One region of the Dehalobacter sp. TBBPA1 genome, then DNA from elsewhere that is predicted to be linked to it. Evidence: riboswitches for the same ligand, from Rfam matches in the RefSeq annotation. Region 1 holds a riboswitch; each other region holds the start of a gene.
What was found. Region 1 has a riboswitch for cyclic di-GMP ahead of AB3489_RS02995 (HD-GYP domain-containing protein). Riboswitches for the same ligand answer to the same signal wherever they lie in the genome.
Positions count from the first base shown of each region.

Region 1 (4,216 bases):
GATCGCTCATACCGGCCGGCATTCGTTAGCTCAGCGGCTTCCTGATCAAGTAATTTATTCAGGGTTTCCTCCACACTGTGACGGACTAATTCTTTCAACTCCTGCTTTATTGCACCTTCATTTAAGTGTATAATTTTCTCAGACATATTCGCAGCTCCTTCCTGGTAGATTTTGTGTGGTAACTTTATCATACCAAGCAGTTGCGTTTATGTCCTTATTTTTAGGACAATTTATGAATTTGCGAAATTAATGATACCTTATCAACCAATAAGGTCGTTAGGGACGCGGTAGAAGCTGGAGTCAAGCATATCTGGATTCAGCAGGGGGCTGAATCCAAAGAAGCTATAGACTTTTGTACGGAAAACCAGATAAACGTCATCCACGACCAATGCGTCCTAATGTTTGCAGAACCATCGTTTCCTCATTCATTCCACCGGTCCGTATTGAAGGTGTTTGGAAAACTTCCGAAATAATAGGTTAGCCGGCTCAAAAAACATTTGAGCCGGCGTTTTTTTTTAAGAAATGGACAGCTTCACTCGACAATGGAAACAATAAAGGTTGTAAGATCTTCGACAAGGTTATATTCCTTAGCCCGGACATGGGCCAACCCTTTGTCAGCGATTAATATCCTGATAATTGGGCGCATCGGCAAACTTTTATTCTGGTCAACCACAATCCCAACTTCACCTGTATTGAGCTTAACGGTACAGCCGGTCGGATAGGCTGCAACATGCTTTAAGAACGTTACAACCAACTGCTGGGAGAATAGTTTGTTTGCACATCCCATTACAATTTCACAGGCTTCATGCGGGACGATCCGGGAGTGGCCCGGGCCATCATTGACCAGATTATCATAGAAGTCGGCCAGCCCGACGATTTGAGCCAGGATATGGAGGTGCCGGCCGGACAGCTTCCGGGGATAGCCGTTTCCGTTCAACCATTCGTGATGCTGCAAAGCAATATGCGCACTCAATAAATTCAATTCCGGTTTGTTCCGAAGTATTTCAAATCCATGTACAGTATGCGTCTTATATAGGTCATTTTCCTTCGGAGTAAAGGCCTCACGTTTGGCGACAAGCTCTTTTGGCAGTTTGACAGTCCCGATATCGTGAAGCAAAGCCCCTACCGCCAGCGCCTCCAGGGTATCTTTATCCAGTCCCAAAGCTTTGCCCAAAATGGTCGCAAGGACACAAACACTGACTGAATGCGCATAAACTTGATTGTCATAGCTCCGCATATCTGTCAGGCTCAGAAATATCTTTTCTTGAAACAGGACGTCCCCGATGATGTTGTTTACTGTCTTTTTTACCTGAAAACCATTGAGATCTTTACCGATTCGTACCGCTTCCGCTAAATGTTCAATGGAGTTCATTGCCTCCCGCCTGTTTTCCTCGGAAATAACATCCTCAATAACGATATCCTTCGTTTCGTCATCGTCCACATAGACAATACTAATGCCCAGTTCTTTTAACCGGTCGATATATGGCTGGGTCAGCGTGACTCCTTTCCCAAGCAATGAACGGCCGTTATGCGAGAAAATGGTTCGTCCCAACACGTCTCCCTTTTGAAGCCGGTTTACACTTACCTGACGCAATTGTAATCTTCCTTTCCGATAAATCAGTGCTAGCTGAAGCAACAAAAAAATCACCAGCAGATTGCATGGCGACATTCAAAACAAACCTGAGCGGATTCGGTAGCCTGGCAGTCATCAGAATTATTCTGGAAGACCCATAGCTTTGCGTCCCTGGCTTTCACCAAGTTTGCCATTGTCGTTGCTCCTGTATCCCTATTCGATTGATATTTCGGTCACAGAACTATTGTAGCACATCCCTTTCAGGTTCTACAGGGGTTATTCGAAAAAATATTCTTTATTTTGGCGCCAAATGATCAATGTTTCTTGGTTTAGCAGAGGAATCCGCTTAAATTCGTATAACTAATTAATGATGTTTATACGCGTGTGGATCGGTACAATTCCCGTTAAATAAGCCTATTCCGTATGCGTTAATAAGCAAGATCGTGAAGTACAGAGTTGCGGAGAACTGTTCTGCACGGGTTGAACTCTGATTTTTATCAAACATTGCTATCAGGAGATGTATGCGATGGTCAAATCAATGGTAAGTAAAGAATACAGGCGGAAATGCGCCGACTTTTCATTATGCGGATTGAATTGCTGTCTTTGTCCGCGTTTTCATACGGACGGTTCTTCAAAGTGCCCCGGCTGCGGGGGTCCGGACTTTTTTTTGAAGCATCCTTCCTGTGCCGTAATTACCTGTAATAAAAAGCATGAAAATGTTGAATACTGTTTTGAATGCAGTGTCTATCCATGTGAGAGGTATCAGGCTCCAAGCGAGGCCGATTCTTTTATATCCTATCAAAATGTGTTGCAGGACCAAGCCAAGGCTAAAATGGACCTTCAAAATTATCTTGAAGGACTGACGGAAAAACACAAAATTTTAGGCGAACTAATCGCGAATTACAATGACGGCAAATTAAAGGGATTTTATTGTCTGGCGGTCAACCTGCTGCCGCTTTCCGTCTTGAACCATATGATGGATAAGATCCATCATATGGATCAGACCAACTGCAAGGGCAGTGCTGAAGAAGCCGTCCGCTTGCTGAAAGCGGAAGCCGATCGCCTGAATATTCAACTGGTTCTTAGAAAGGCGAAAAAGGATTAGACAAGCTATTCAAGCATCATTTCTGGGGTAAATCAAAAGTTCTTAGTTTTGGAGGATCAAATATTGTCTGGAATTCGTGAACCAATAGACGTTTTTGCTGAGCAAAGATGCAGTCTGAGAGCTGACTGCGAGAACTGCTTCGGATTGTGCTGCACCGCGCTGTATTTTTCAGCTTCGGAAGGCTTTCCAAACGATAAAGAGGCCGGTCAGCCTTGTCGGAACCTGCAGGAAGACTTTCGCTGCAGTATCTATCAAGATCTTCAGGGACTGGGTCTGAAAGGATGCATGGCATTTGACTGTTTTGGCGCAGGGCCAAAAGTATCCAGGCTCAGTTACGGTGGCAGAGACTGGCGGCGATCACCGGAATCCCGGGAGCAAATGTTTGAGGTTTTCCTTGTCATTCGGCAGCTTCAGGAGATGCTCTGGTATTTGACAGAAGCAGAGACATTACAGCCGGCTCATTCAGTTCATGAGGCGCTTCGTACCCTGCGGGAAGAGACGGAACGGCTGACACTGCTCAGCCCGGGTGAGCTTCTGAAAATGGATGTGCCCTTATATCGTACCGGAGTAAATACCCTGCTGCTTCAAACAAGTGAACTGGTCCGTGTTTCTGTTTGTCAGGAGCGGAATATTCAGGCCGGGATTCGGAAGACCTTTAAGCGCAGGAGCAGTCTGATTGCTGCAGATCTCCGGGAAACGGACCTCAGAGGGGCTAACCTTAGAGGAGCCTGTCTGATTGCCGCAGACCTCAGCGGGACCGATCTGGGCGGAGCTGATTTGATCGGGGCGGATTTGCGCGATGCCGATCTCAGCGGTACTGATTTAAGCCAAAGCATTTTTCTGACCCAAGCCCAGCTGAATACGGCGAAGGGGGATAAGCGTACCAAGCTGCCGCCATCACTCTTTTATCCCAGACAATGGAGTTTGGACTGATATGGAAATGGAAATCATCTATTCATTTGAACCGGTCATCAATCAGGAGTCCCGGGTATTGATCCTCGGCTCGATGCCGGGAGTGCAATCGTTGAGGGAGCAGAAATATTATGCACATCCTTACAATCACTTTTGGCGGATTATGTATGCGCTTTTTGACGACAGCTACGGATGCTCTAATGCTGGGGTATCACGGATGGAAGAAAGTAGCAAACTTCCGGATCCTGATTATGAGAACAGGAAACAATTTCTTTTGGACAGAAAAATTGCCCTTTGGGATGTCATTCGTAGCTGCTCCAGAGAAGGCAGCCTCGATACCAATATCGTCAATGAACAAACCAATGATTTTAAAAATTTATTTATTCGGTATCCACATCTGGAATTACTTGCATTTAATGGAGCAAAGGGCTTTAATATATATAAGAGGAAAATCCGTCTGGAGTCTGCTTCCATTGCCTATCTGCAATTGCCCTCGACCAGTCCGGCCAATACGATGAAATTTGAGGAAAAGCTGACACATTGGAAAGCAATTTTAAAATACTTATGAAATCTTGAAGTAATACCCATGAAGTTTTAAGCAAGTCGTTGTGAAAGGTGTGAATTGA
Region 1 is NZ_CP162385.1:604,284-608,499, forward strand. Features, by position in the region: gene AB3489_RS02985 (IS256 family transposase) at 1-146, opposite strand, end outside; gene AB3489_RS02990 (CoA-binding protein) at 246-473, shown strand; gene AB3489_RS02995 (HD-GYP domain-containing protein) at 533-1,594, opposite strand; cyclic di-GMP riboswitch class I at 1,690-1,775, opposite strand; gene AB3489_RS03000 (DUF3795 domain-containing protein) at 2,100-2,678, shown strand; gene AB3489_RS03005 (pentapeptide repeat-containing protein) at 2,742-3,611, shown strand; gene AB3489_RS03010 (DNA-deoxyinosine glycosylase) at 3,613-4,158, shown strand; gene AB3489_RS03015 (SGNH/GDSL hydrolase family protein) at 4,216-4,216, shown strand, end outside.

Region 2 (4,216 bases), 490 kb from region 1:
TAGCGGAATGGTTAAATAAGAAAAGCCAGTTATTATAAATAAACCAATAGAAAAGAATAATACTCCATTGTTAATACATTTAAGTGATAATTGATTATTAAGAAATGCACCCAATACAAAAAACAAAAAATGAAAGAAAATGGATTCAAAAATCCAAACTTTTATCAATGGACTCAAAATAGCTAAAAATAATGCCATTAGTAAAACTTGAGTCAACTGAAAGTTCTTTCTAAGAACTAAATAAAGAACATAATGAATAAATAGTACATATAAAAACCAGAATTGGCCATAAGGATTATATGCAATATTTGCTAACAATTCCTTTAGTGACATAGGATTGTTTGTTACACTTGAAAACAATATATTTATACCACCTTGCAAAAGAGACCAAATTATATACGGATAAACGATTACTTTAATTTTTTCTTTAATTCTGTTCTTCTTATAGAACCATTTTTCAACAAACAATCCTGATAAAAAAAAGAATAAAGGCATGTGAAAGCCATATAATAATCGATCTGAATTATAGAAAAAATTTTGTGGAACGTTCATCTGTGCTGTGTTTATTCCTCGTAAGACATGGCCGTAAACGACTAAAATAATTCCTATTCCCTTTGCTACATCTACCCATTCAATTCTTTTATCCACTGATCTCCTCCTATTTATTTTCTACATGAAAGCAATTATTCCTACTTCTTTTAAAAAAAGATACATTATCAATATTGTTATTGAGTGGCAACTTCATATTAACAGCTTACTATAAAATTGTATAAAATCAATAAAAAAGTCTTAGTCAATTTAATTGACTAAGACTGCCTTTATTTCCATTGCTTATTTCTGCTATGCACGCTGTGACAAACCCATGCTATTCAACACTGACATTGCTATAGTATACTACTCTTTTTGATAAAATTGACTTATTATTACTTCCACTTTGAGCCCAATCCCATTTATAAACACCTAATTTCATAACCGTTCCAACTTTATCATTCATTGTGTTAGGAAGGCCATTCAAATCAAGTATTTTTTCACCATTCTTATATACTTCAAGTATAGGATTTTGCGACTCAAGCCATCCCCATTTAATGTGGAAGGTCCAAGTAACCCATTTTCCTTTATCTTCAATATACGAACCAAGATCATAGCGTGCTCTTGTTCCATTATTATCTATCTGCTCATCAGTCGACATGGGCGATGGATCCCAGTTGCTTTCTAAAATATAATGCCCAGCATCATTAGTATAATAAGCTCCTGTATGCAAAGCAAGTGGAGGATAAGTCCAGTCTTCTCCTGGATCTGGAGTATTGTGCCACTGAGCTATAATTTCCGAACCTTGAGGATCATAAGCATAATCCTCAGATCCACCATCCGGAAGATAAGTGCTAAAGGTGTAAGTTTTTTCAGCTAAAGCCTCACATGGCCTGACAGCTGCTATTTCAGAACGTTTACTGCCATTGACAATTTTATCATCTTTTCTAAGTTCAATCCGATAAGACGATAATCCATTAAGCAAAAATTCACCAGAAACGGCACCTGAATAGGTATTATTAGCCATTTCGCGATTCCAATAGGAACTAAGTTTTTTTCCTGCAGAATTTAATAATATATCATTTTCAAACATAGGGGATTCTATCAATTGTCCTCCCCAGCGATTGACTTGGTTTTCTTTATTTTTGCTCACTGCTGCAGCTGAAGCAACTGTAGTGTTAAACAAGAGAGACACAAATACAATTAATCCAAAAACAGCCTTAACTTTTTTCATAATTAAATTCTCCTTTCGGTAGCTGGCTGCCATTTCAGGCCCTATAGCTTTGCGTCCTTACCTTTCGGTAAGTTTGCCTTTATCGTTCGAGAACCAGAGACTGTCCATTTTTGAAACAGTACATGTATCTCAAAAACGATTATTCATTTGTCAAAATGTCAAAAACAGACAACAAAAAAACTTATTTTTCGGTAACTGGCTGCCATTTCAGGCCCTGTAGTTTTGCGTCCTTGCCTTTCGACAAGTTTGCCTTTGTCGGTAAAAAGTTTTCCAACAAAAAAATATACATTTCTAATAAAAAGATAGCATTTTCATGAATAGTAGTCAAGCTTTTTTTCACTAAATAAAAACGTCTAAGTATGTTAATCTGCTAATCATTAGCAAATTATGAAAAACTATCTCATGTTTTTTGATTAATTTTTTGATAGCGTTATTCTATAAACTCAGACAATATTTTTTCGGTCTTTTTTTGGTCTGGTACCCAGTAGGATATATTATTAATCATTTGTCCTTTGCCTGGTATGAAAGTTTGTTCGACATTTTCACCGGGAATTTCTGAGAGTAATTTTGTCAGAGCAATCATCTGTTTTAGCGTTAAATCAGTTTTCATCTCATTTTTGTATTTGAGAATGATATTTAAAGTCTCAAGAATTTCACCCGAATCACGTTGTTGCTTATAAAGAGCATTTAAAAACTTCTGTTGCCTCTGAATTCGATCAATATCACCACCGGGAGAATATCGCCAATGAATATAATCAAATGCTTGTCTTCCGTTTAATATTTGAACTCCTTTTGAAAGATTAGCACCATGATCTTTCATATCAATTTCAACATCAACTTTTACGCCCCCAATTTCATCGACTATGTTTGGGATGGGCTCCATATTCATTAGAAAATAATAATTAATCACGTTCTTGCCTAAAAGATGGCTTACCGCATCAATACTTGCACTTACCCCGTCTCCCTTAACACTGCCATATGCATAGGCATGATTAATTTTATCAAATTTACCTTCAATCGGAATATAAGTGTAAGTATCTCTGGGAATACTTAAAAGTTGTATTTTTTTGTTTGTAATATCTACTTTTCCTATCATAATAGTATCCGAACGATATACCCCCAGCCATTCTTCTCTTTCTTCTGTCTTATCAATGCCAAGAAAGAGAATATAAATAACTTTGTCAGTGCCAATATCCGAAACTTCTGCCGTACTCTCTAATTCTGAATTATTGGAACCCGAATTTTTGGGAGTGTTAAGCAAAGTTTTATTGTAATCTAAAGAAGTAATAAGATAATATGCGAGTCCTGTAATAAGTACCAATAAAATTAGACAGGAGACAACAATAATAATCTTTTTATTATTTTTTATCATATCCATTTTCCTTCACTAAAATATTCTTAACTAATTTGGCTACTTTTCTACACCTGCATCTAATTATCCTTTTAAAATGTTTTAAGTAGTAATGAATGTACAGCAAACAAAATAAAAACAGATAAATCTTTTTCTCACTTCGACTATTCTCTTTATACAGTTTATTAAGATTGTCGAGGTCATTTTCACGAATTTTTTTTATGTTAGCGGTTAATCCATCAATGCCATATTCCATTTTAAAAACACTTGCTAGTGGCTTAGAGAGTCGTACTCCTCGATATTTCCTAAGAACTTGGAAATATAGTAAATTATCTTCCCCTTGATGTTTCCCTTCCAAAAACCAAAAATTATCGTCCCGGAAAATCCCTTTTCGAATAATAACGGTTGGAGTTGCAAAGATAATTTTAAATAACATATGATAAAATCCGGCTTCCATATATTCAGGTTCTAACGGATATCGATTCTTTTTCCTCTCTGTAACAGTAACATAATTTGTGCCACTTAGCATAACATCAGGATTTTTTTCCATGAAGCCAACCTGTATTTCAAGTTTGCACGGGTCCCATGCGTCATCTGAATCCAAAAAGGCAATATATCTGCCTTTACTATGCCGAACCCCATTGTTTCTTGCACTTGAAGGTCCTTTATTCTCTTGACTAATATATTGAACCGAAATCTCCGGAAAATGGTCTAAATACTTCTTAGCCATCTGTTCACTGTCATCCGTTGATCCATCATTCACTAAAATTAGTTCAAAATTTTTATAAGTCTGAAGTCTAACAGATTCTAACGCACGTATAAGCGTGGTGCTTCTATTATAATAAGGTATAACGATACTAACCATGCACATTTTTGACTTCACCTCCAATTATCCAGCATAAAAAGGCGCTTCATCTTTTCATACCGCTTTTGCCACGAATTTTCCCTCCCATATTCTCTTAACACATTACGGTCATATCCTTCCTTTAAATAGTGTTGAACTGCTGCGATAAATTCTTCATGATTACATGCAATTGAAACCGGCGCATTTAATTTCACAGTTTCTTCTAAATTCATTGTAACGACAGCAACTCCTGCAGAAC
Region 2 is NZ_CP162385.1:1,094,180-1,098,395, reverse strand. Features, by position in the region: gene AB3489_RS05500 (acyltransferase family protein) at 1-648, opposite strand, end outside; gene AB3489_RS05495 (polysaccharide lyase) at 866-1,762, opposite strand; cyclic di-GMP riboswitch class I at 1,777-1,850, opposite strand; cyclic di-GMP riboswitch class I at 1,950-2,023, opposite strand; gene AB3489_RS05490 (LCP family protein) at 2,193-3,134, opposite strand; gene AB3489_RS05485 (glycosyltransferase family 2 protein) at 3,121-3,984, opposite strand; gene AB3489_RS05480 (glycosyltransferase) at 3,993-4,216, opposite strand, start outside.
Region 2: it holds a riboswitch for cyclic di-GMP, as region 1 does, so the genes downstream of both, AB3489_RS05495 (polysaccharide lyase) here and AB3489_RS02995 (HD-GYP domain-containing protein) in region 1, are expected to answer to the same signal.

Region 3 (4,216 bases), 1.5 Mb from region 1:
AAACTAAAATATCCAAGTTCGACAGTTGTGATCCGCTGCATGAAACAGTCGACTCGCCAGTCCCGGGTCTTACTCACAGATATCCGGACAGGGTACTTTTGCTTATTACTGATCAGTGTTCAATGTATTGTCGCCACTGTACAAGAAGACGATTTGCCGGGCATGAGGATAGGGCTCTTTCCCAGGACAATATCAAACGGGCGATTAATTATATCAGAGCGCATAAAGAAGTCAGAGATGTACTTTTGTCAGGAGGGGACGCCTTATGCCTCTCTGATGAAAGGCTGGAAGCAATCATAAGATCAATACGAGAAATCAAACATGTGGAAATAATACGGATAGGCACAAGAACACCAGTTGTCATGCCTCAGAGAATTACCGATACGCTCTGCAAAATGCTGAAAAAATATCATCCAATTTGGCTGAATACTCACTTTAACCACCCCAAGGAATTGACAATTGAGGCTCGCATGGCATGCGAGAAATTGGCAGATGCCGGAATTCCTCTTGGCAACCAATCTGTACTTTTAAAAGACATTAACGATTGCCCCTATATAATGCGTGATTTGGTTCAGAAACTGATAAGCTCCAGAATTAGACCATATTACCTTTATCAGTGCGACCTTTCAGAAGGAATAGAGCATTTCAGAACTCCGGTTTCTGTAGGGATTGAAATCATAGAAATGCTGCGTGGACATACCTCGGGTCTAGCTATTCCACAGTTTGTTGTGGATGCGCCTGGAGGCGGGGGGAAGATCCCAGTCAATCCACAATACTTGATTTCATATTCCCCTGAAAAGGTCATTCTTAGAAATTATGAAGGTGTAATTTGCACGTATAGCGAGCCTCGGGATAAAACGCACCAGTGCCGAAAATGCGGCACGTGCAGTAAATTCAAGAATAAAGAATACCGGGGATTAGAAAAGTTATACAGAGATGAACAAGTGTGCTTGATTCCAAGTACAAACGTAAGACTCAACAAGAGGGAGGACTTCCATGAATATAGATCAAGACGAATGTGAAAATTTATATACAAACTTTTCGGGTGTGGACATGTACGTGGATTATCGCAATAAAAGGCTTAAAATATTGAGTCATTCTCTTTTGTCTGAGTTGATAATCAAAGAGATTATTGATTATTCCAAAAAAGAAAATCTGGGTAAGATTATTGCGAATTGTTATAAACAAGATCTTAGTATCTTTGAGGAATGTGGGTTTGTAGCAGAGGGGGTTATCGACGGTTTTTTTCAGGGAGAGGATGCAACTTGTATGTCCCTTTTTCTTGATACGAAGCGCAAAAATTCACTCTATGAGGAGAAAGAAAACAGAATTATCGATTATTGCGTTAAGAATACCAATAAATTCGAGCTGAATAAGAATAAAAACTATACGATAAGGCAGGCCGTGCCGGACGATATTCCCCAGATAATTCAGCTTTTTCAAACGGCATTTGAAACCTATCCAACTCCTATTTTCAGCAGAGAGTATCTTCAAAAAGTTATGCAGGATCATATTTTATATATGGTAGCGGAAGAAGAAGGAAAAATTATCAGTATTGCTTCGGCGGATCTTGACAAACAACACATGAACGCTGAAATAACTGATTGCGCCACTTATCCAAAGTATAGAGGCAGAAACATATTAAGCGAATTGATATTCCAACTGGAAACACACTTGAAACGCAATGGCTTTGCTACAGCATATAGCCTTTCAAGAGCTAACAATCTTGGAATCAACAGGTCTTTAAGCAAGCTGGGGTATATGTATCGGGGTAGACTAATCAACAACTGCCATATTTGCGGCGGTTTTGAAGATATGAATATTTGGGTAAAAACTTTAAAATAGTAAAATACTATTTTGTAAGTCAAGGGGAAGAAGATTTTTGAGAGATAGCCTGATTTGCTAAAGGATTATATTAAAAAACAAAATACTTAAGATAAATACCTGGACTCTTCAGCATAAAGTGGATATATTCAGGGTATTCAAAAGAATAATTTTCTGTTATAATATAAAAGCTTAAGCAAAAATAACAATATATAGTTGTACAGGTTGATGCAAACTTCGTGAAAGTGAAGGACGCTAAAGCTATGGGTCTAAGGTTGCTTGTAAGTTGCTATGATTGCCAGGCTGCAAGTAATATGAACTTCTTGGGGGGGAGTAGTTCCGTTTTGGAGTACTCTCTTTTTTATGTCTTTTATTTTCACTTGGGAGGATAGTACATATGAAAGAAATGGGCATCGGACGGGCTTTCAGAGATAATTTTCTGGGCCGCGCTCCGGACTGGTACAAAAGAACAATTCTTGCTTTTCTGGTGTTGAACCCTATTTTGATGGTTACCGCCGGTATGTACGTTACCGGGTGGGTGTTGATTGTCGAATTTATTTTTACCCTGGCAATGGCGTTAAAATGTTATCCGCTTCCTGCCGGTGGGCTTCTGGCGATTGAAGCCGTTGTGCTCGGACTTACTAACCCTCATATGGTCTATCACGAGGTTGAAATGAACCTGCCGGTTATTCTTCTTCTGATGTTCATGGTTGCCGGGATCTATTTTATGAAAGAAGGTCTTGTGTACCTGTTTTCCAAGCTCCTTACTAAAGTACACTCTAAAGTCGCGCTTTCATTCCTGTTCGCTGTTCTAGGTGCGGTTCTTTCCGCGTTTTTGGACGCGCTGACCGTAACCGCAGTGATTATCGCCGTGGCCTATGGTTTCTATTGCATCTTCCACAAGTTTGCTTCCAGCGAAAAAGTATACGAAACGTATGACATTAATCACGACCATAGTGTTGATGAAAAACATCATGAGGACCTGAACGAGTTCCGTGGTTTTCTGCGTAATCTTCTGATGCATGGCGCTGTGGGCACTGCGCTGGGCGGAGCAATAACACTGGTTGGTGAACCGCAGAACCTCTTAATTGGCTCCATTATGCAATGGGACTTCGTAGATTTCTTTATACAATGTGCCCCTGTGTCTATCCCGGTATTGATCGTTGGTCTTCTGACTACCATTATCCTTGAAGTTACTAAGTTCTGGGGGTACGGCTACCAGCTTCCTGAGTCTGTGCGAAAGGTTATGGAAGATGATGTAAAAGTCAAAGATACTGCCAGGAATATGCGCGGACGTGTGCGCCTGATTGTTATGGCTTTGTGCGGTGTTGTGCTGATCTTCTCCCTGGCACTGCACCTGGCGGAAGTAGGTATTATTGGTCTGATGATTATTATCCTGCTTACAGCCTTCAACGGGGTTACTGAAGAAAAGCGCATCGGTCATGCGTTTGAAGAAGCGCTGCCGTTTACTGCGCTGCTGGTCGTATTTTTCGCCGTCGTTGCGGTTATTCATGATCAGCATTTGTTTACGCCGATTATTCAATGGGTATTGAACATCGAAGGACAGAATCAGCTTGCCGCTTTTTTTACGGCCAACGGCGTCCTTTCGGCAATCAGTGACAACGTTTTTGTGGCTACGGTATATATGACTGAAACAAAGCAAGCGTTTGAAGCCGGAGCTATTGCGCTGGAGCAGTACAACAAGCTGGCAGTTGCCATCAACATGGGTACAAATATCCCTTCCGTTGCCACACCAAATGGTCAGGCGGCGTTTCTGTTTCTCTTGACTTCTGCACTTGCACCGCTGATTCGCCTGTCTTACGCTGAGATGGTAAAACTGGCTCTGCCATACGCCGTCGTTATGACTGCAGCAGGTTTACTGGCAACAATGTACCTGTTATAACACTTGAGAATATCAGATTACAAGGGTTTGAGCATTACTGATCTTTTAGTATCTCGACTTTCGGTGACCTTATATACGATGAGAAAGATTGTCCGTTGTTAAGACTGAGGTTGTCAAACTTTTAAGCCTGGCCACATATCCTACCCAAGGAGTGTGGATATCATGACTGATCCAATAACTAATACATGTCATCGCGGCTGAAATTAACATGACAAATACCCGACTGAGAGGAGTTACCTTGCCGCCGCTGTCGAGATTGAAAGGCGGCTGACGGAGGTCAAGGCCCCTTCTTAAGCATGGAGAAAGGGGCAAGTGGCTGGAGGAGTCTCAGAGTACGGCCGGCAGACATATAAAGGTCTTCAGAGAGTACGGGAACAAACTGCCCGATGCTTCCGCCGGCAACTCAAATTACGCACCAGTGCGCAATTTGACATACTCCCAGGCGGTGATCCTAGGAGTCCCGGAAGAAGAACGAAAAATGCGTTACAG
Region 3 is NZ_CP162385.1:2,103,374-2,107,589, forward strand. Features, by position in the region: gene ablA (lysine 2,3-aminomutase) at 1-1,022, shown strand, start outside; gene ablB (putative beta-lysine N-acetyltransferase) at 997-1,845, shown strand; cyclic di-GMP riboswitch class I at 2,044-2,135, shown strand; gene nhaB (sodium/proton antiporter NhaB) at 2,222-3,727, shown strand; partial or broken gene AB3489_RS10330 (preprotein translocase subunit SecA) at 4,044-4,145, shown strand.
Region 3: it holds a riboswitch for cyclic di-GMP, as region 1 does, so the genes downstream of both, nhaB (sodium/proton antiporter NhaB) here and AB3489_RS02995 (HD-GYP domain-containing protein) in region 1, are expected to answer to the same signal.

Region 4 (4,216 bases), 930 kb from region 1:
GGGTAACCTTTTCCATTCCACCATTCATGATGACCGAGAACGGCTTCTGAGACATGCGCTAATTCCCTGGACGACTGCGTGATCCGATAGCCGATTTCGGAATGTTTTTTCATAATGCTCCATTCTTCCGGGGTCAAGTCACCTTGTTTTTTTAAGATTTCCCCCGGAACACCTATCTTGCCGATATCATGCAGCATTGCAACTTGGACCAATTCGACGATCTCTCTTGGGGACAGGCCGATCTGACTGCCGAATTTACTGACCAGACTTTTCAGCCTCATGACATGGGCTTCCGTCTGATAATCTTTTTCCCAGAGCAGTTTTTCCAGGAACTCGATGATGGCAAGGCGGGATTTCTTGCTTTCATTTAATTTGTTGCTATACATTTTTTCCTCAGCCTGGCTGATCATTTTTGCCAGGGGTTGTTCCCTGTTCTCATAAACCGTCAGGCCAAACGAGATATCTATTGGTACCGTTTGCGGGCGGGAGATTTTTAAATTATTTTTAATATTGTTTAAAAACACGCCGGCCTGATCAAGCGGCACACCAGGCATGATAATGATAAATTCGTCCCCGCCCCATCGGATAATCACATTCTCAGTGCCGATCGTCTCTTGCATGATTCTGATCCCGTCAGCAAGCAATTCATCCCCTTTTTCATGACCAAAGGTGTCGTTGATCAGTTTCAGACCATTAAAATCCCCCATGGCCAATGTTGCAGGCATGAGGGTTTTATCAAGGAAATCTTCCAGCACATTTTCAAAATAGGTACGGCTGTAGGCCCCCGTTAATTTATCATAAATGACAAGTTTTCTGATATTTGCTTCTTTGCTTTCGAGCTCCTCCCGGATGCTTTGAAAATACAGGGCCTGCATATTAAGATAAGCAAGCAGACCAACAACACCGGCAACTAAATAACCTACAGACGGTGAAATAACGTTAATTAATTTGCACAACGGATAAAGTAAAATCGACAAGGCCCAAAAAATATAGGTATAGCCAAGTATTATTCGGATCGGGCCTTGTGGTGTTTTTGCTTTTAAGCATGTCATAGCAGCTTTGGATAATAATGCAATGATCCAGACAACAGATAGAAGTAAAAGAGCGGTTGCCGAGATTCCCTGAACAGCAATACATATAAAAGCAACGATCAGAAAGCCCGTGCCGATATCCCAAAACACCGGGTAGCTTCTGCTAAAAAACAACAGCGTACCCTTGAATATCAGCCAGTACCCTGCGATCGAAGAGGCATAGTTGATAATCTGAAGCACCACGGACGGGCTGTCGGTTTCCAGCAATGCAGTTCTGGAAAGATAGGTTATCATGAGCATCAAGACAGAAAGACTCCATGCTAAGAAATAATGTTTCTTCTCGGAAAAATATAAAAATCCGTAAGATATCAACAAGACCAGGGTAATTGAAATACTGGCTGCAACGATGGAATCCGCTGTCATATTAAATCCCCTCCTCAGAAAAAAAAATCGCGGCCAAAGCAGCCGCGGTTTTCATCTTCTGTGTGCAACCCGACTGTCAATATGCTTCAGCACTTAGACTCGTAGCTTTGCGTCCCTGCTTTTCAACAGGTTTGCCAATGGATCATATGATTTTAACTCAATTATAGTAAAATACACGAAATCTGTCAATAAATGTATGAATAATCAATAAATGTATGAATATTCAGAGTCTGACTATTCATACATTTATTGATTAATATTATGCAATAGATATTATCATCCAGATCAGATTCTTCTTACATGGTTTCCAAATTTAGTTCATGTTTTTTTCCTTTGGATGATCAGGATCAGACCTGCCAGAATCAGCAGGATCGGGACCACCAGGCCTAGATCTATATAGCGCTGAATTGACGTTACAAACATCCCAGTAAAGGATATGCACGCTAGAGCGGTTAGAATAAAAACAGGCACCAGCAGACCGCGCGGGCGTCCGGAAAATAAATAGAGTTGAAATAGACCGACTGCAACAGCCAGCGGATAGACCGGCCAGGTATATCCGGAAAATTGCCAGTGTGTAAAAGTCTCAAAGATGAACAACAGACCAATAACGGTAAGGATACCACCGGGAACTAGCAATCCGGGGCTTTCTTTCTTACTGAAATAGTTGAATTCAAAAGCAAGCCCGAGAATAAGGATCAATACCGGCCAAAGAAATTCCATACTGAAGATTTGCCAGTTGCCAAGATTATCTATAAGCAGCAAGCCTCCTGTAAGGATTAGAATGATTCCCCAAAATAAGCCGCTTTTGTTCATATAGAGCCTCCTCTCACCTTATAAAGGTTAATAAGATACTCGAGATTTAAGAACTACAAATTCGTGTTAGATAATGGATTATTTTGATAAATAAAGTTCCCCGTCGTAGGAAGAAATCCTTCCATATAGATCAGGCCGGCGGTCTCTAAAGATCCCCCACTCCAGCCGCTGAACCTCGAGCTGGTCCAGATCAAATTCCGCGATTAGAACCGCTTCTTCGTTTCGTCCAGCCTCCGCTATCTTATTACCCTGCGGTCCGGCAATGAAAGAAGAACCATAGAAGGTGATTTTGGAATCATCCTCTTCCTCGACACCAATCCGGTTGGATGCGACCACAGGGATCAGGTTCGCGGCAGCATGGCCGAGCATGCAGGCCTGCCAATGGTCTTTGGAATCGATCGCCTGATCCATCGGTTCTGAACCGATGGCTGTCGGATATAACAGGATCTCCGCCCCCATCAGGGTCATGCAGCGGGCAGCTTCCGGGTACCATTGATCCCAACAGACGCCGACTCCAATCTTGGCGTAGCGCGTTTGCCAGACTTTAAAGCCTGTATCACCGGGGTTAAAATAGAATTTTTCCTCATAGCCCGGCCCGTCGGGGATATGACTCTTTCTGTATTTGCCGAGGATATCACCGTCCGCATCGATCATAGCAATCGTATTATAGCGCGCATAGTTTTTCTTCTCATAAAAACTGATCGGCAGGACGATCTCCAGCTCTCTGGCAATTTTCCGGAAATGTCTGACTGCTTGATTATCTTCTAGCTCTGCTGCATAAAGGTAAAAATCCGATTTTTCTTTCTGACAAAAATACGGGGTTTCGAACAACTCCTGCAATAGGATGATCTGCGCGCCCCGGGCCGCAGCCTCCCTGACCAGTGTCTCCGCCCCGGCAATATTTTCTTCAACGTTACTGGTGCAGCGCATCTGGGTTGCTGCCACTTTGACGTTTCTCATCGTTAAATCCCTTCCCTACTGCCTATTCAGTATGTTCTGAACCTAATCTTACAGGTGTCTCTACTATTTTGTTAATTTGTATGCATTTTCTATTTTACATGATGCAGAAAAAAACCACAACGCAGAAGAGCGCAACATATAAAAGATGCATCTGTTACGCTCTCCTCTTCGTTTATATTTTATTTCAGACTTTGGTATATATTGTTGGGTAATTCATACATTCACCTTAAACTTTTACCGCAGGCATCTGCTGGGTGGTACAGTGAACATTGCCGCCTTCCCCAATAATTGCCATTCCATTAATGGTGCGGATCCGTCTTTCTGGAAAGATCCCGCTCAGGGTCCGAATAGCCAGGGCATCTGTTTCGGCAGCCTGGCCGCCAAATACAGGTAAAATAATTCCGCCGTTGACAAAGTAAAAGTTCAGATAACTCAGCGTCAGGCGTTTACCGTCAGCAAATACGGCGGGAGGCTGTTGTATTGGGATGATTTCAAGGGTTCTTCCTCTGGCGTCCGTTTCGCGGTTTAACACTGCGAGGTTTTCCCGGGTAATCGCATAATTCGGATCGCAAGGGTCATCACAGACCTGAATCAGGATTTTGCCAGGCGAAGCAAAACAGGCGATATTGTCGACATGTCCGTCTGTTTCATCTCCACATAAGCCTTTTCCCAGCCAGATGACTTTGTGGATACTCAAATATTTCTTCAATAGTTCCGTAATCTGCTCCCGGGAAAGATCAGGGTTGCGGTTCGGATTGAGCAGGCATTCGGCCGTTGTCAAGAGTGTACCTTCTCCATCCACGTGCAGCGAGCCGCCTTCCATAATCAGCGGCGCATCAAATGGTTTCAGGCCGAGGTGCTTCAATATTTGCGGTGCGACCTGGTTGTCCAGATCCCAGTCCGGATATTTGCCGCCCCAGGCATTGAAGTGCCAGTTGATGCCGGCTATATCTCCCTGATCATTGACGATAAACGTCGGCCCGTTATCC
Region 4 is NZ_CP162385.1:1,530,340-1,534,555, reverse strand. Features, by position in the region: gene AB3489_RS07530 (diguanylate cyclase) at 1-1,454, opposite strand, end outside; cyclic di-GMP riboswitch class I at 1,515-1,600, opposite strand; gene AB3489_RS07525 (DUF5668 domain-containing protein) at 1,773-2,267, opposite strand; gene aguB (N-carbamoylputrescine amidase) at 2,346-3,227, opposite strand; gene AB3489_RS07515 (agmatine/peptidylarginine deiminase) at 3,454-4,216, opposite strand, start outside.
Region 4: it holds a riboswitch for cyclic di-GMP, as region 1 does, so the genes downstream of both, AB3489_RS07530 (diguanylate cyclase) here and AB3489_RS02995 (HD-GYP domain-containing protein) in region 1, are expected to answer to the same signal.